DNA from 3 places in the Brevibacillus jepli genome. Region 1 is predicted to be linked to each of the others. Evidence: riboswitches for the same ligand, from Rfam matches in the RefSeq annotation. Region 1 holds a riboswitch; each other region holds the start of a gene.
The links. Region 1 has a riboswitch for S-adenosylmethionine ahead of metK (methionine adenosyltransferase). Riboswitches for the same ligand answer to the same signal wherever they lie in the genome.
Positions count from the first base shown of each region.

Region 2: linked by a shared signal. The riboswitch ahead of mtnK (S-methyl-5-thioribose kinase) and the one ahead of metK (methionine adenosyltransferase) in region 1 are both predicted to bind S-adenosylmethionine.
Region 3: linked by a shared signal. The riboswitch ahead of AB1L17_RS29415 (aminotransferase class I/II-fold pyridoxal phosphate-dependent enzyme) and the one ahead of metK (methionine adenosyltransferase) in region 1 are both predicted to bind S-adenosylmethionine.

Region 1 is NZ_JBFEFW010000011.1:99,950-106,185, forward strand. Features, by position in the region: gene AB1L17_RS14035 (SLAP domain-containing protein) at 1-68, shown strand, start outside; gene AB1L17_RS14040 (S8 family peptidase) at 249-2,822, shown strand; SAM riboswitch class I at 2,883-2,984, shown strand; gene metK (methionine adenosyltransferase) at 3,118-4,323, shown strand; gene AB1L17_RS14050 (polysaccharide deacetylase family protein) at 4,476-5,492, shown strand; gene AB1L17_RS14055 (sensor histidine kinase) at 5,489-6,236, shown strand, end outside.
Region 2 is NZ_JBFEFW010000009.1:99,845-106,080, forward strand. Features, by position in the region: gene AB1L17_RS11900 (ABC transporter ATP-binding protein) at 1-1,442, opposite strand, end outside; gene AB1L17_RS11905 (GNAT family N-acetyltransferase) at 1,579-2,154, opposite strand; gene mtnA (S-methyl-5-thioribose-1-phosphate isomerase) at 2,249-3,289, opposite strand; gene mtnK (S-methyl-5-thioribose kinase) at 3,286-4,515, opposite strand; SAM riboswitch class I at 4,650-4,794, opposite strand; gene AB1L17_RS11920 (anti sigma factor C-terminal domain-containing protein) at 4,891-6,063, opposite strand; gene AB1L17_RS11925 (sigma-70 family RNA polymerase sigma factor) at 6,072-6,236, opposite strand, start outside.
Region 3 is NZ_JBFEFW010000046.1:1,362-7,597, forward strand. Features, by position in the region: gene AB1L17_RS29410 (trans-sulfuration enzyme family protein) at 1-718, opposite strand, end outside; gene AB1L17_RS29415 (aminotransferase class I/II-fold pyridoxal phosphate-dependent enzyme) at 715-1,878, opposite strand; SAM riboswitch class I at 1,973-2,094, opposite strand; gene AB1L17_RS29420 (pyridoxamine 5'-phosphate oxidase family protein) at 2,167-2,625, opposite strand; gene AB1L17_RS29425 (DUF5665 domain-containing protein) at 2,794-3,105, shown strand; gene AB1L17_RS29430 (hypothetical protein) at 3,115-4,548, opposite strand; gene AB1L17_RS29435 (hypothetical protein) at 4,738-5,013, opposite strand; gene AB1L17_RS29440 (YlaH-like family protein) at 5,024-5,350, opposite strand; gene AB1L17_RS29445 (glutathione peroxidase) at 5,583-6,056, shown strand.

The DNA of each region.
Region 1 (6,236 bases):
AGCAAAGAAAAAAAGAAAAAGCTCAGGTAGCACCTGAAGTAGAAGACAATAAAGGTTTGTTACAGTAAGAAGAGAACCCTTTTTGCCGATGGTGAAAAGGGTTTTTCTTCTGTTAAAGTGTTCCAAATATTGGGTAATCAGGGTTGCGTGTCCCCCTTTGCATCCGCTATGCTAGGACGAGAAGACAAATACCTGAATTCCTTTTAGACTGCTACTTTTGCAGGGGAGAGAAGGAAGGACTGTTTTACATGAAAAAATCAGTGAACATGTCAGTGGCTGTTACATTAACCGTCACACTCATTATGGCAAACAACCAATCGGGCTTGGCAGCAACTCCAGCAGCCAATGACTACTATTTGACTAACCAGCTGCACTTAAGCCAAATCAAAGCAGACAAGGCATGGCCAACCGTAAATAGCAATGAGCAGATTACGATAGCTGTGTTGGATACTGGAGCGGATTATAAACACCCTGATTTAAAGGACAACCTTTTGCCAGGTGTGAATCTCGTCAATCCCGGGAGGTCAGCACAGGACGACAACGGGCATGGAACAGAAGTAGCTGGTGTTCTTGCTGCAAGCGGAAATAATAACATCGGTGTTTCTGGGGTCTTGTGGAATGCCAAGATTTTGCCGATTAAAATCTTGAACAGCAAGGCGCAATCCGATGAGGAATTGATTGCGAAAGGCATCAATGTTGCTTTGGATCGTGGGGCCAAAGTCATTGTGATGTCAATTAGCAGTATGGCATACTCCAAGTCGATGACAGCAGCTGTGCAACGAGCGGAGAGAAGCGGGGCTGTGTTGGTTGCGGCAAGTGGTAATGAAAGTAGCCGTGTGGCGTATCCAGCTGCGTACCCAACAGTCGTAGCGGTAGGGGCTGTGAGAAGCAACAACCAAGTACTGCCCCAGGCTAATACGGGGCCTGAACTGAACCTGGTAGCCCCTGGTTTTAATGTATACACTACGAAGCTTGGTGGGAAATACGGTTCTTTTAGTGGTACTTCAGCCGCAGCACCGCAAGTCGCTGGTGCAGCTGCGCTCATTCTCGCTCGTCATCCAAAGCTTAGTCCATTTGATGTAAGGCAATTGCTATATCAAACGGCGACAGATTTGGGGGAGAGAGGCTGGGATCTGAAGACAGGATACGGCTTGCTGGATGTGAATAAGGCAGTGAAAACTGCGCTTTCTTACGACTTTTTAGAGCCGAATAATTCCCCCTCTAAAGCAAAGGCATTTCCAATTGAGTCACAAATACGTGGTAATTTGGGACCAAAAGATACAGTAGATTGGCTGAGGATGGACATCCCTTACGATGGAAAGGTCAGCTTTACGGCTACAGTGACATCGGGTATTTCTTCAGCGATGGCTGCTACCTTTTACCCGGATAATCGTCCGCCGATTACACAGTACTTCGGCAACGGCGATACCGTAACCGTCCCGGTCAAGGCGGGAAGAATGGACATCCGGTTGATGCGTAACGGTGGAGTCAACAGCGCTTTTACCTACGTGTTGACGAGCAAATTTACCATCAACCCGGACAGAAACGAACCAAATGATACACAAGAGACAGCCAGACCACTCGTGGGGAACCAAATCAGCGTAACAGGTAATTTTCACGATGAGGGGGATCCGGATTGGTTTTCCTACTACGTTCGTGAATACGGGTATTTAGATATCTCTGTTAGCCCTGATAACAAGCGGGTGGATATGCTTCTGGGTCTTGGTAAACAAGAGCCTGGGAAAAAAACAGTAGTCTGGGATCCTGAATACGATAATGGAACGAAAGACAATCCGACTGAGCGTGTCCAAAAAGAAGTGTCACCGGGTAAGTATTTCATCCGTGTGAGTGAGTATTCGCGGAATGCGGTGAATGGTAATTACCAGCTGGATCTTGGGTATACGCCAGTAAGAAAAGACCTGAATGAGCCGAATGACACCTATCAGAAAGCGTCTCCGCTAAGCGGCGGGACCGTGATGACAGGGACATTCCCGACGGCAACAGATTCTGACTGGTTCCACTTTACTGTTAATAACGAATCGTATGTGACGTTTCGAGCTCCGTACATTCCTGTCGACAGTGGCTTTCGATTCGCACTCTACAGTGATCGAAACATGAACTACGCGCTTGCTTCGACAAATGAAGTAGCGGAGCTGTCCAGTAGAGGACATGACATTATCGGTTTGCGTTTGCAACCAGGAAAATATTATGTTCGACTCAATAGCGGTAGTCCGTTCAAATACGAATCGTACCGCATGACGGTAACCCAGCAGAAATTGCTAGCAGGCTATCGCGACATTTCGGACCACTGGGCGCGCTCGGAGATCGTCCGCCTCAGCTCTCGCGGTATTGTAAATGGGTTTAACGACGCGTCGTTCAAGCCCAATCAGGCAGTGACCCGCGCGGAGTTTGCGACGATGCTGCTCAAGGCCATGCGTGCTACGGGGTCTAAGGTAGCGACAACCTACACAGGCAAAACGACCTTTCGAGACATGTCAAAACGCCACTGGGCTTATAATAACCTGGGGGTAGCCTATCAATTAGGAATTTTGAAAGGGTACCCGAAAAATGAAATGAAGCCGGATCAGCAGATCTCGCGAGCAGAGATGGCTGTTATGATCGCGCGTGCACGCAATGTTTTGCTGTACAACCGCAATCATTCGAATTATCAGGATGTGCCAACGAGCCACTGGGCTTCACCAGCCATTGAAGCTTTGACATCTAGAAATTGGGTAAGCGGGTATGGCTCTAGCTTTAAACCAAATGGAAGGGCAACACGTGCTGAAGTCGTGGTCTTGCTTTCCAAAGCCTATCAATTGTAAGCAATCTTTGCCTATTGACACCATAGAAAAAAACAATTATTCTATATTCCGTAATGGATACTCTTATCCAGAGCAGGCGGAGGGACTGGCCCTATGAAGCCCGGCAACCGATCTCGAGCGGTGCTAACCAGCAGAACGGACATCTGTTCTGGCCGATAAGAGGATGAAGGAAGCAAAAAACGCTCAAACCTTTTCCTCCCAAAAGATGGAAAAGGTTTTTTATTTGCGTTTACGTAGATAAAATCCTGACTCGGCTACCACACTATTTGTATGAGGTCAAAGGAGGTATTTTCTCATGGCTTTGCAAAAAGGTCGTCGTCTGTTTACATCCGAATCTGTAACCGAAGGACATCCGGATAAAATTTGTGACCAAATTTCCGACTCCATCTTGGATGCGATCCTGTCCAAAGATCCAAACGCTCGCGTTGCTTGCGAAACTTCCGTAACTACCGGTTTGGTTCTCGTAGCAGGTGAAATCACTACAAACACATACGTAGACATCCAAAAGCTCGTTCGTGAAACCATTCGTGAAATCGGTTATGACCGTGCGAAATTCGGTTTTGACGCTGACACTTGCGGTGTTATTACTGCAATTGGCGAGCAGTCCGCTGACATTGCACTTGGTGTAGACCAAGCATTGGAAGCACGCGAAGGTAAAATGACTGACGCGCAGATCGAAGCAATTGGTGCTGGTGACCAAGGTTTGATGTTTGGTTTTGCTTGCAATGAAACACCTGAGCTGATGCCACTTCCGATCAGCATGTCTCACCAATTGGCTCGTCGTCTGACTGAAGTACGTAAAAACGGTACGCTTGCTTACCTCCGTCCTGACGGAAAAACACAAGTAACCGTTGAGTACGATGGCGACAAACCAGTTCGTATTGACACAATCGTTATTTCTACCCAACATGCTCCTGAAACGACTTTGGAGCAAATCAAGCAAGATCTGGTTGAACAAGTAATCAAACCTGTTGTTCCAGCTGAATTGTTGGATGCAGATACCAAATACTTCATTAACCCAACTGGTCGTTTCGTAATTGGCGGACCACAAGGGGATGCTGGCTTGACTGGCCGCAAAATCATCGTAGATACTTACGGCGGTTATGCTCGTCATGGCGGCGGTGCGTTCTCCGGTAAAGATCCAACAAAGGTTGACCGTTCCGGTGCTTACGCAGCTCGTTATGTAGCGAAAAACATCGTAGCTGCTGGCCTCGCAGACAAATGTGAAGTACAAGTTGCTTACGCTATTGGTGTAGCACAACCAGTTTCCATCGCAGTAGATACTTTCGGTACGGGTACGATTTCCGAAGAAGCTCTGGTAACATTGGTTCGCAAACACTTCGACCTTCGTCCTGCTGGTATCATCAAGCAGCTCGACCTGCGTCGTCCTATCTACAAGCAAACAGCGGCATATGGCCACTTCGGACGCAATGACCTGAATGTTCCTTGGGAGCAAACAGACAAAGCAGAAATCCTGAAGCAAGAGGCTGCTCAACTGTAATATTTATGAATGGCATAGAAAGAGCCTGGTATTGCTACTGGGCTCTTTTTCTTTTTTAGGAGCAAAGTCATCCAATTATTGGGCCGTTTGTTGCACAGGAATTGGTAGGACTGTGTCGAATCTCCTAGGGAGGAAGTAGAGGAGGGGTTTTTTTGCCGAACAGAAGGCTCTTCCTGATCGTATTTCTTACTTTTTTGTTGCTTGCAATGGCGATTGGATTATTAGGCGGCTCTATATTGGAAAAAAAGAATACACAAGAAGTGCAACCTTTTCCCCAAGTGGATACGTCTATAAGCATAAGTGAGACAAAAAATGCTGAGCCAAACGTCACACCAACAGAAGAAGCAACGGTTCAAACGAAAAAGTGGTATAACAATCAGGTCGTGGTTTTGACGTACCACCATGTCATGGATCAATCAAATCAGCGGTATGTCATAGCTCCTGATCAATTTGCCCGACATATGAAATTTTTACACGATAACAACCTGAATCCAATTTCGCTGGATGAATTCCTAAGATTTATGGAGACGGGTACCTTACCGACTGAGAATGCTGTTCTGATTACGTTTGACGATGGGTACGAGAGTTATTACACAAAAGCATTTCCAGTCTTACGTACATATGGCTACCCGTCAGTGAACTTCGCGATTGCGGGTCGCTTACGAGATGTAGCCGACCGAAAACGGGAGAATATGACGCCGCCACTTACGCGTCAACAGGTAAACGAAATGATTCATTCGGGACTGGTTTCGATCGGTTCCCACACGTACAGCCTGCATGAAGAGGAAGAACGAAATGAATGGGGCGAGCTGGGGCCGGAAACAGCTCCAGTCTATCTGAAGGACTTGCAGCGTTTAGAGGACGAGCAAGAGTACAGAGACCGCCTCTATGTGGATTTCAGTATATCTCGTGCCAGTTTAAGCGAATGGATGAATCAACAGGTAGAGGCCATCTCGTTGCCTTTTGGTTATACAAGTCCAATCGTACTGGAAACAGCCCGTCAAGCTGGCTACCGCTATGTATTTACATCCAACCGTGGATTCGTGAAAAAGGGAACAGATCCTTTTGCCATTCCACGTAATGACATGGGACTACGAGATGTAGATGAAACGCACCTCCAACAGTTGTTCACGAAAGCTAAAAATGAGTTTGAAGGAGAGCAATCATGAACAAAGCGATAGACATCAGCGTGCTGGACGGGGTGATCAAGCGAACAATTGAAACCGTAGAAACGAGTAAAACCCAAATATTTGATATAGCAGAAAACGCCAGACAGCATGGCAATTCGTTGAAGTTTGATTTACATGAACTTCGACAAGAAATTTCCAAAGTGATTCAAAAAGTCGATGCGCTCGAGCTCGCGTATCGCAAATCGCGGAACAAGCTTGTTCTGGTCAGCCGCAATTTTCATATGTACACGGAGGAAGACATCCGAGTTGCTTATGAAGAGGCGAGCCGTATTCAGGTAGAGCTATCGATTTACCGCGAGCGGGAAAATAATTTAAAGCGCAGAAGAAATGATCTTGAGCGTCAATTGCGTACCTTGGAGGAAACCATCGTCCGTGCGGAAAAGCTGGTTTCTCAAATGGGTGTCGTGCTGGGTTACTTAACAGGTGACTTAAGTAAGATAGGCGAAGCGCTGGAATCGGCTAAGCAGCATCAATTGATGGGCTTAAAGGTGATCCAGGCCCAGGAAGAGGAACGCAAGCGTGTCGCACGCGAGATTCACGACGGCCCAGCCCAATCGATGGCGAATGTCGTGCTGCGTTCGGAAATCGTAGAACGTATGCTGAAAAACGAGCGTATTTTGGAAGCTCAAATGGAACTTCACGAGTTGAAGGAAATGGTCCGTTTGAGCTTGGCAGATGTCAGAAGGATTATTTTTGATTTGCGCCCAATGGCTTTAGATGATT
Region 2 (6,236 bases), on a different contig from region 1:
CGCTGTTTTTGCCCCCCGGAGAGGGTGACCCCCTTCTCTCCAACCATGGTTTGCAAGCCCTCTCTGAATTGAGCCAGATCTCTACTCATTTCAGCCAGCTCCAAAGCGTGAATGACGTCCTCTGTTGTCGCTTCCGGTTTACCGAATGTGACATTCTCAGCGATCGTCCGCGAGAACAGCAAATGCTCCTGAGGTACATAGGCGATTTTTTCCCGCAGCGTATCGAACGCGAGCTCCTCAATCGGGATTCCACCGATAAACAGCGCCTGCTCCTTCATCTGATATTGATGCAGCAAGGCACGGCAAAGAGTCGACTTCCCGCTTCCCGTCCGCCCGACAATCCCAAGCGTTTCACCCTCACCCAAACGAAACGAGATGTCGGTGAGTGCCGGCTTGTCAGTTCCCGGATACGCAAAGGAAAACTGGCGTGCTTCCACGGTATTGGCTGCTTGGTTCGTGATCGGATTCGCAACCTCCGTCACATCTGGCTTCTCCACCATTAGCTCTGTAAAACGCTTGTGAGAAGCGCCACCGCGTTGCAGCACATTGACCAGCCAACCAAAGGCGAACATGGGCCAAATTAAAAGTCCCAAGTATAAATTGAACGCAACCAAATCACCCAAAGAAATCGCGCTGGTAAAAACCAGATACGTCCCATAGCCCAGCCCGATCAAAAAGCTGAAGCCAATAATAATTGCGATCGTCGGCTCAAAAAGGGCGTCGATCCGCGATACGCTCACATTTCGCTCCAGCGTTTTTTCACTGACCTTGCGATATGCTTCTACATCGGCTTTTTCCTGAACGAACGCTCTCAAAACACGAACACCTGAGACCGATTGTTGTACATGATCGTTCATCTCTCCGAAGGCTTCCTGCGCCAAGTAAAAGCGCTCATGCAGCAGTCTTCCATAATAAGCAGTAGACCAAGCCAAAAACGGCATCGGAATCAGTGCAGCCAACGTCAGCTTCCAATCGATCGCTGTCACCATGACGCCCAGCGTTAACAAGGTCATGAACAGCGCATCGACAAGCGTAAGCACCCCTGTACTCGCCGTTTGTTCAATGGCAGGAATATCGTTTGTTGCAACTGCCATCAGATCTCCACTGCGTTTTCGATGAAAAAATGACGGGGTCATTCTCGTCAAATGGGCAAACAGTCGCTCTCGCAACGTCCGCTCCAATATCAAGGCTCCCCCATTTAACAAGTACCGCCATAGAAAGCGCAATCCATACAAGCTAACACCCAATGCGAGCAAGATGACCACCGTTTGCGTCAAGGCAGCGTTTGTCAGGGAACTGTTACGTATAGAATCGACCGTGTCCCCGATTAGCTTCGGAGGCCAAAGCATAAGTACGTCAATGATGAACAGCACAGAAATTCCAATGATGTACCGCTTCCAATGGGCGCGAAAAAACCACGATAATTGCCGAAGAGTCTGCATGTAAATCACCTCTATTTATTCAAACCTAATTGCAGGACTAAAAAAAGGGCTTGCGAATCACGCGCAGCCCTCTTGATCTGTCCTCACCATCGTAATTTACAGAATTTTCATTGTCAATCTGCCCATACAGTTCAGTCTAACTTTTTTTATCGGTTTTCCAGTCAAGCCATTCCTCTTTTAGCAGGCTGTAAGTCGCATGATCCACGTAATGATCGTAAAGGAATTCATTCCGACGGAGTACCCCTTCCAGATGAAACCCTAATCGCTCCGGGATCAATCTGCTCTTGTAGTTTTCCGTAGCAGCCTGAATCGTTACTTTTTCCAAATCCCAAGACCCGAAGATCAAAACGTCCAAATAGGTCGCCACCGCTTCTGTCATCAAGCCCTTGCCCTGGAACTCTGCACCCAGCCAATAGCCAATGGAAGTCTTTTTGTTGATCCAATCCACCGTATGTACGCCGACTGTTCCCGCCAGACGCCCTTGGTACCAAATGCCGTAGTTAATGCCGCGATTATCGTTGTACTGATTGATCGTCGCTTGGATGAATTGGCGCGAATCCTCCACTTGCTTTGTAAAATTCAGCCACGGCAGCCATTCCCTAAGATTCTCCCGGTTCGAATCCGTAAGCAAAAACAACTCCTCAGCATCGGCTAATTCCAACTGTTTCAGGTACGTGTCTTCATTGATTGCTATCCTTTGAATATTCGGCATACGACTCTCCCCTTTTGTTGGATATTTTACTAAAAAACGCTAAAACGAGCAAAAAGCGCTCGCCAGCAAGAGGGCGAACGCTAACAGATGTCGTTTACTTTTTGCTATTGCCGATCTCTTCCGGCTTGAAAATGCCTGTCTCCGTGACAATGGCTGTGATGTACTTCGCTGGCGTCACATCGAACGCAGGATTGTACACCTTGATATCGTCTGGAGCTACCTGTTTGCCCAAGCCATGAGTAATTTCTTCGGCTGGACGCTCCTCAATCGGAATATCTGCGCCTGTCGGTGTCTCCAAATCGACGGATGACAAAGGTGCTGCTACGTAAAAAGGAATGCCGTGTGCTTTTGCCAATACTGCTACCCCATACGTACCAATTTTGTTGGCGACATCGCCATTTGCTGCTACGCGGTCTGTACCCACGATGACAGCCTCTACTTTTCCTTGAGACATGACCATCGCCGCCATGTTGTCGCAGATGAGCGTCACATCAATCCCTGCTTGCTGCAGCTCAAAAGCAGTGAGACGAGCACCTTGCAGTACCGGACGAGTTTCGTCTGCGTACACTTTCAGATTCCAGCCGCGTTCCTTTGCCAAATAAAATGGGGCGGTAGCCGTTCCATACGCCGCCGTAGCCAATGCCCCTGGATTACAGTGCGTGAGAATTCCCATACCATCATGCAACAGCGTGAGCAGATGCTCTCCGATAGTCCTGCAAACTTCAGCGTCTTCCTTTTGAATCGCCAGTGCTTCATCGAGCACGGCCGCCTTCAACTCGGCAATCGACGCTCCGCTTTCTTTTTCCACCCGAGCCTTGATGCGATCCAACGCCCAGAACAGATTCACGGCTGTCGGACGGGAAGAGCCCAGATAATCAGCCTGCTTGGTCAGCTCCTGCCAAAACTCGTCATAGTTACTCGCTTCACTGCCACGAACGCCCAGGTAGAGCCCGTAAGCAGCCGCCATGCCAATCGCTGGTGCGCCGCGCACTTCCAAGTTACGAATAGAACCCCATACCTGTTCGGAGGTGGTCAAGTTCAAATAGATCGTTTCTACTGGCAGACGTGTCTGGTCAAGCAAGACCAGTGCATCATTCTCCCACTTTACAGGTGCCAATCGTGTGCTGGTTGTCATACTGTTGTAGCCTCCTGATAGTAACGTTCGGTCACAGTGCGAACGATGTCTGTGATGTCTGTCGATTCGTCTATGCTGCCGCGACCGAGAATCAGCGCTTCTCCAATCGAGAGAGCCAGACGCTCTGCTTCTGCGCGGGTATGGTCGTCTTCAATGGCATTCAGGTCCGCTACTCCTGCCAAACCGATAACACGGCGCAAGATTTTGCATCCAGCATAGCCTGCTGTATCCTGAATCACGCGCTTCACGTAGCTTTGCCACAGTCCTTCGACATGGGCGCTGCGCTCTTTCGCGTGCTTGTGCCAGAGCTGAACGAATTGCGAAACGAATTCATTCCAGACATCCTCGACCGTTTCCAGTAAATATTCGCGATACGCTTCCCGTTCTCCTTGATCTTTTTGCAAACCGTGCTGTCCTGCGTAGTTGAGCAGCAGATTCGCAATGACCGCCCCAATGTCAAAACCGATGGGACCGTAGTAAGCGAACTCCGGGTCGATCGCTTTCAGGCTGTTTTCCGTGATGAAAATACTACCCGTATGCAAGTCACCATGCAGCAGCGCTTCCGAGCGCGTGAGGAAATCGTATTTCAGCTTGGCGATTTCCAGCTTCAGCGGTTTGTTGTTCCAGATCGCCTCGACCTCTCGACGGATCAGCGGGTTGAAATTGTTGGTTGGCGCATTTTCATACGGATCGGTAAAGACGAGATCCTCTGTGATTTTGCATAATTCTGGATTTATGAATGTTCCGACTAGCGCTTTTTTATCGTACGGATGCGCGCCCAAGTCAGAAGTGAAGAACAAGGTTTGCGCCAGAAAACGACCAATTTGTTTCGCGAAAAGCGGATAGCGTCTTCCTTCTATCAGACCTTTGCGCATGATGATGTGGTCCCCGACGTTTTCCATGACGGTCAACGCGAGTTCCCCATCGAAGTGATACACCTGCGGCACCAGGTCTGGTACGTATTTGTGCTGAATGCGGAGTGCTTCGCTCTCGATGCGAGCCCGATCAATCGTCAGCGGCCAAGATTCTCCCACGACGCGGGCAAAAGGCAGTGCTTGCTTGACAATGACGCTCTTTCCGGTTGCCGGCTCCTGAATGTCAAAGACCAGATTGAGGTTGCCATCCCCGATTTCGTGGCTGGTCAGCTCTGCTCCTTCACTAAAAAGTCCCGGTATTCCTTTTACGTACTCTACTGCTTCCTGCTCAGTCAATGCGCGATATGCCATGATTACAAAACTCCCCTCTACGTATTTTTCCTCTATCTCTACTTGTTTTGTTTGCGTACCTGGAGTAAAAAAAAGACCTCTTTTCCCGAAGAAAAGAGGTCGTGTCGTCACGTGTAAGAACCGTGTTGATGTCCCCCTTATCTTCCAGACCACTTTTGTTTCTGCAGGAATTAGCACCGTGCATGTCGCCTGTCAATCATTCGCTGCTCGCGTCTGAATGGCGTCATGTCGGTTGCCGGGTATCATCGGGCCAGTCCCTCCACCTTCTCTGGATAAGGTATCCAAAACGTATTCGGTTTTTGATTTAGTTTGAATCATACAACCAACGCTTCCACGATGTCAACACCCTTTTGTGCAAAAATTCGCACCTTGCTACTAGTAGGTGTAATGTATTCCCGAGGCCGCGGGTCGCTCCCAATTCCACCAGTCTACCTTGCCTAAAAGCGCTGCTGTAATTGACTTTTCAGCCTTGAGCTTCAGGAGTTCTTTCGTAGGTCCGGTGAGGACAGCTCCGTAGATTCGCACTCCGTTTTGCTGCATGTAGTTGTATCGTTCTGTAATTTGTGGGTCCCTATGAAATAACAAGGATCTGCCGATCTCGCGAGTCAAACCTTCTCTCTCGGACAAGTACTTCATTTCGTTCAAATAAGTCGCCATCCGCCTATCCCATTCTCCGTTTACAAGAATAGGTCCGCCATAATTCAGCTCATGCTCTGCAAAACCCCATACACGTCCCGGGCCCAACATCAATTTTCCATCTTCACTCTCCTTGGTCTCTACCCCTGTGTCTACGGCAAACCAAACCGTATCTTGTCCCGAAGAAGGAACATGACGTGAAACCAATTCATAATACTCCTCGTACGTCAGGAAACGATCGAAGGAAATCGCAAGCTGAGAAACAGTTCCCTCAGGCAGCTTCTCCATCGTCGTCCAGGCAGGTGATGAGAAAGACTGTGTATCCTGCGTTGCCCCCTCTTTCGGATAACGGAAATATAGCTTCTGCTCCCTGACCCCATTCAGCCATTGCGGCCCAGCATCTACGTTCCACAGCACATTTGAGCTTTCAAAGCGGCCAGCATTCTTTTCTTCCGCTCCAACCCTTTCACGCAGCTCCATGCTGATATTGCCGTATAGCAATCCGACCTGCGAGCCACTCCCGCCTACACTTACACCTGGCTGAGTAAAATTAACCATTGCCTTCGCGACGCGGAACAGATCTTCATGCATCAGTGACCCTACCCAGCCATTCAAAAATAACAGCACCATAGCAGTCAAAAAGGGAAGCCCTATGGTGAATCCAGCGTTGGACAACCGATTTTTCCATTTCCCCCGGCGAACAATGGCACGCTGTTTTTCAGCCGACAACGTTGCAGTCTGTTTTGCCTCCGTACTGTCTTCACCCATTTCTTCCCCCAGCAACAACCTCTCCAACCGCTGTGCGTACTCCTCGTCAGCGGCAATCTCCTCCTCGAATCGTTTTACCTCTTCCCCTGACATCTCTTTACGCAAATAAGCGAGCAGCCTTTGTTCCCGCTCATGATCACCCATATTCTTCACTAGCTCTCCTCCCTCCACAACTGCCGCATCTTTTGTCTCCCCCGAAACAACGAACGCTTGACGTCTGCCAAATCAATTTCAAGCACTTCTGCCATTTCCGCGTAGGTAAACTGCATCGCTGCCAGTAAAATCACTTGTCGCTGTTTTTCCGGTAGTCGCTCCAA
Region 3 (6,236 bases), on a different contig from region 1:
GCATGACAAGCCAACAGTCCTGCACCCCCAGAATCGCGCCCATGCCATTTTGGATAAAGTAGAGCTGCTCCCCTAACGCAGCGTCTCTGGTCACGGCCAAGCCTGCAACGACGTCGCTATGACCTCCGATAAACTTGGTTGCACTATGAATCACCACATCTGCACCAAGCTCCAATGGACGCTGGTAATACGGTGTAAGGAACGTATTATCGACAATGACGAGCAAGCCATGCTCTTTCGCGATGCGAGAGACCGCCGCAATATCCGTCACCTTCAAGGTGGGGTTAGACGGAGTTTCCAGATAAACCCCTTTCGTCGCTGGTGTAATGGCTGCACGAACTGCTTCTGCCTGTGTCGCATCCACGAATGTAACCGAAATCCCCATTCTCGACAATACCTTGGTCAAAAACCGAAACGTCCCACCGTATACATCTTCTGCTACAACGACATGATCTCCGGCTGAAAACAGCATGAACACACTGGAGATGGCAGCCATGCCTGATGAAAACGCAAAGCCGCGAGCGCCGCCCTCCAACGATGCAATAGCTTCTTCTAATGCCTGCCTGGTCGGATTGCCTGAACGCGCATAATCAAATGTACCTGGCTGATCCAGATCAGCCTGATGAAACGTGGAAGCCTGATAAATGGGAACCGACGACGCACCTGTGAACGGATCAATGCAAGTGGAACCGTGGAGGACCTTGGTTGCAAAATTCATCGTACGCTCCCCCCTACGACCAGACTGGCATTCAATGCCTGAAACAAATCAGCCACTAAGTCATCCGGATGCTCGATGCCAACCGACAGTCGCAGCAATCGATCACAAACACCGACATATTCCCTTACTTCTTGCGGGATATCGGCGTGAGTCTGCGTCGCCGGATAAGTACACAATGACTCTACACCGCCTAGACTTTCCGCAAAGGATACAATTTGCAGATTTTGCAGGAATAATCCCACCTGCTCGGCAGACCGCACCCGGAAGGAGACCATCCCGCTATGCCCAGTCGATTGTTTCACCTGAATCTCGTGTCCAGGATGCTCTTGCAACCCTGGATAAAATACCTCCGCCACTGCCGGATGGTCACGCAGCTTTTGCGCAACGATCAGGGCATTGGATTGATGACGCTCCATGCGCAATGCCAAAGTCTTCATCCCACGAACGAGAAGCCAGCAGTCTTGCGGTCCGAGGACAGCACCGATTGAATTGTGCAAAAACCGGATTTTTTCCGACAACTCCGCCCCTTTTGTTACGATGAGCCCTGCCAGCACATCGTTATGTCCAGCCAGATATTTCGTTGCGCTATGTAACACGATATCTGCGCCAAGCTCCAATGGGCGTTGACAATACGGAGTTAAGAATGTGTTATCTACGATGGTAAGGAGCTCGTGTTGCTTCGCCAATTGAGTCACTTCTCGAATATCAGTGATCTGCATGAGGGGATTGGTTGGTGTTTCTACAAAGATGGCCTTTGTTCCGGGACGAATTGCATCCTTCAGTGCGCCAATATCACGCAAATCGACGTACGAAAAAGTAAGACCGTAGCGCGAGAGCACTTGCTCAAACAACCGATAGGTTCCTCCATATAAATCGAGTGAAACGATCAGGTGATCCCCTTGGGAAAACAAGCCCATTACTGTATGAACAGCAGCCATGCCTGAGGCGCAAGCGAATCCTGCATCCCCTGATTCCGCTTCTGCGATGGTTTCCTCCAAGATAGAGCGTGTAGGATTGGCTGTACGTGTATAATCGTATCCGGTACTCTGTCCCAATGCAGGATGGCGATAGGCCGTTGCATAGTAGACGGGAAAGCTCACCGCCCCTGTCTTTTCGTCTCTGCCTACTCCTGCCTGAATCAACTTCGTTTCCAATTTCATGTATGTTTCTCTCCCTCCAATAGTGTACGAGGGCATGAAAAAAGCCCCCTTTCCTCTGAAAGAAGGCTTTGTTTACGTCGCCGTAAGCAAATCCTTCTCATCTTTCAGAGTTTTGATAACTCTGCAGGAATTAGCACCATTATCTCCCTGTGAAAATAACAGGTGATTGGTTGCCGGGCATCATCGGGCCAGTCCCTCCGCCGCTCTGGATAAGAAGATTGCTATTCAATTTGATTGACCCTAATACTAAAGGATCAGCAGGATTGTTGTCAACAATTATTTCACCAGCTAGTTTGCCTCTCTCAAGGCAGTCATCACTTGATTGTCCAGCTTTGCTGCCGCGTTTTTGTCATACGTCTTTTCGTACCCGGGCTCTACCGAGATACGCGAACCGTAAAACATAATATCTCGAACCGCCTCAATTTTGATTTCCGCCATGGCGAGCTTGAGTGGGACACCTTCTAGTCGTTCCGCTTTGACTGTAGCACGACCATTGATTGCAAAAGATGAGCCGGCACCGATCAAGTGCAGGACAACTTGCGGCTCCTTCGCAATATTAGCCAAAATACGCGAACGGTTATCCACGGCAAAACGAATCGTATCGGCGCTGGCAGCAAACGTCCAGGACAGGGAGCTGAGCGATGGTGCCCCTGACTCATGGTCTACTGTGCCCAAGGTAACAAATCGCTCCTTTTGCAAGAGCTTGAACAATTCTTCGGAAAGAGTTTGGGAAACAGTTTCAGCCATTTGAAAGCCTCCTAACAAACGTTTTGTACGTTCATTGTACCCTTCGCAATTCGGATAGGCAAACGTTTCCTGCCCTCCTTGATTCTGGTTGTCTTTTTCCCTAGACTGGTAGGTAAAGATACTGAATCGTGGAAGGGGATAGACATCTTGACGCCTACAGACCGCCTCATGCAGCAAATCGATCAAGTCCTTGAAGAGCTTAAGGAAGTCCGGAAGGTAAATGAGCGGATGCATAAAATTGCGATGTTCCTGGAAGATATTCGACTGGCCGATGTGATTCAAAATTACACAGCCCCGCGCAAGCTGCTCTGGATCAATTTCCTCGCAGGTCTTGCCCGGGGTCTGGGTTTGACGATTGGAACTGCTATCGTGTTGGCTTTTCTCGGGTCTTTATTGACGCAATTTCTCTCGATCCCGATTATCGGGGATTACATCCGACAACTGGTGGAGTACGTCGAGACCTACAAGCAGCGGCCATAACCGTAGAGATTAATCTCTGTCGTTGTCACGGTCGTCGTCACGGTCGTCGTCATCTCTGTCGTCATCATCTCTGTCGTCATCATCGTCATCATCTCTGTCGTCATTCCACTTCTGATCGTGCTTTTTCCAATAACCGTATGCGTTGCCATTGGGATGCTTATGCTTCCCTTTTTCTTTTTTCTTTTTGTCGTCATCATCATCGTCTTCATCGTCGTCTGTTGGTTTCACAGGCGCGACAATCACTTTTGTGCTTAATGCCATGTCAGCTTTCTTTACCAGCTTATCGTCTTCAAACAGTTGGAATTGAATCGTTTTGGCACTAAACGAACGATTTTTGTAAGACAATGTCAGGGAAAACTCGCCTTTGTCGTTCGGTTCAATCTCTTTCTTCTTTCCGTCAGGAGCGATGACAAACAGCTCGGTATCATCCTTTTTATTCCAACCGCTTACGGTCCCCTTCAGTTGAATGGACTTGGTCGCAGGATTATTCACAGCAGTTCCCTTGATGGAATATACATTGACTGGATCCTTATCAGTAGCATTGACGATATCTACTTGAACGGAGTCAGAATCAACCTTCTTGCCGTCCTCGTATACCTCGATCAAGGCTTTTTGATCTTTCGCTGCTTTTACATCCTTCAATGTAACACTAAAGCTGCCTACGCCATCCCACAGCTTCTTTACGTTTGCCTCTTTTTTCACGCCATTATAGGTGACTGTTACTTTGTCTGCCCCCTGCTTGACGATTCCTTTTACTTTTAATTCCTTTTTCTTTGCATCCAAAACAGACATGGTATGGATGATCATTTCCTTATCTTCGTCTGTTTTCGGAACGATCTTTACCTTTTCACTATCTACCAGCTGGCTGCCTTCATATGCACTCACAGTTACATACGGCTCATAGGATGCATCCGGAGCTTCAAAGCTGATCGTAAAGGAGTGCTCACTGGTTGGAACGACTTCGATAATGTCAGAATTCGGCTTTTTCACCACAACCTTGGTGACATCTGAAGTCACGATCCCCTTTATGTACACCTTGTTATTTTGAGTCTTGGCACTGACGCTAACGATTTCTTCATCATTGTCTGTCAAACGCACTTCCAACCAGATATCACTGTAGTACTCGTTGTAAATACGCTCCCACTCTTCTTTATTCTCTTCCATATAGGTTTGCAGCTTCGTATTCAGCTTGATCTCATCTACAATGACGTACAAGTGATCCGCTTGATGTTTCAACAGCATATTCAACGTGGTTGGATCATTTTTGGCCAGCTCTTTCAGATTGTAGCGCGTGACTTGCTTTCCTTCGTCATTCATGACTACCTTCGTTGCACTTGGACTACTAGCAATCGAGGTTGCATCGGCAAAAATCGGCGTTAAACAGCCAATAATACCTGCAGCAGTAACCACTGCTAATACGGGCTTGGTCATATACTTTTTCAACGGTAGTTCCCCCTTCTCATCTGCCAAAATCCCCCTGTATGCTTGGGGCTAACATACTGACGGTGGGATGTTTTCAAAAGTTGCACATTCCACTAAACCGAGTCTTATTACCTATGACAAGCCATCAAAATCAAAAGACTCCGCCCAACTTCCGAACTATCTCGGCAAGTAGGGGGAGTCTTCATCCCGTTAGTTGCAATTGAATTTGGGTTCACCCTCAATTGCGGCCAATAAAGATTGTACTGATTCTGCAGGATATCGCGCCTCGATTGGTTGCGAATCTGCAGTTCCAACAAGGACGTACCAACTACCTTCCTGGCGATAGCCAATTTCAGTGATGAGATGGTCCTCTTGCAGCAATTGCAGGAAAAAAGCAGCAGTGTCCAAAGCAGAGCGATCTTCTGGCCGTGCATCCGCAACTACTTGAATTTGGAGCCAGTTAAAGAGTGCATCTTCACGCTTCACGAGGTTCTCCTCACTTTCGCCCAGTTTGCTCTGGCTTAATCCGCACCTTCACAATCACGAGAATCGCGATCGCTACCAGCATTGCACTTTTTACAGGAAGCTGCACATCCAAAATAGCGAAAATGAGAGCCCCAGCAAACAAAAGTATGTACAAGAGCACGTTTTTTAATATAGGCATACGGATACGGGTAGCAAAGCCAAGATAATAAACGATAATTAATTCCACAAACAAAATCCAAGCCCGATATTTATCAGCCCATATGCGAAAGCTGTCATATGCCGTGAGCTGATCTGGATTAGCTGGTACATAGGTTGATGCGATTTGTATCCAGTCCATCACTTATCTCTCCTGTCTTCAAGCGGTGATACTCCTATCGTGTCACATTCCATATCGTAGGCGGAATGAAACGAATAGTCATTCCTTTTTCCTTAAAGAAAACGCTATCCTTCTTACTTTATCAGGTGGTGGATTCTGTGTCAAAAAACGGCAGCTCCTTCCATGAATCTGGCATGATTTTCGCTGTACATGCTATGATGTAGGTATGTCAGTAGAAAAAGGTGGGAATAAGATGAGCTTATATGATATTGCCGTCAAAACGATTTCCGGTGAAGAAAAAACAATAGCTGCCTTCAAGGGCCATGTACTGCTAATCGTGAACGTCGCCAGCCAATGCGGCCTTACCCCTCAATACAAAGGTCTTCAGGAGCTGTACGAGCGTTATCAGGATAAGGGTCTTGTAGTCCTTGGCTTCCCTTGCAACCAGTTCGCAGGCCAAGAGCCAGGAACAGAAGAAGAAATCGTAGCGTTCTGCGATCGAAATTACGGAGTTACGTTCCCCCTGTTTGCGAAAATCGATGTCAACGGCCCTGGTACTCATCCGCTGTATCAGCACTTGAAGGAACATGCCCCAGACGGAGAAAATCAAGAGATCGAATGGAACTTCGCGAAATTCCTCGTGGATAAAAACGGCCAAATCGTAAAACGAATCGGCGCCCGTACCCAGCCTGAAGAGCTCGTCGCAGATATCGAAAGTCTTTTGTAAAGGAAACCATGTAAAGACAAAAGCTCCCACACTCAATCGCTGTGCAGGAGCTTTTTTTGCGTTAGGATACCGGGATGATCCATTCTCGTACACGCTTGGCGTCAGTTGGACTCATCCCCGCTGTCACATGGGATAAAGCCCCTTTCCAGATTGACATAACAAATCAATAGAACGAAAAAA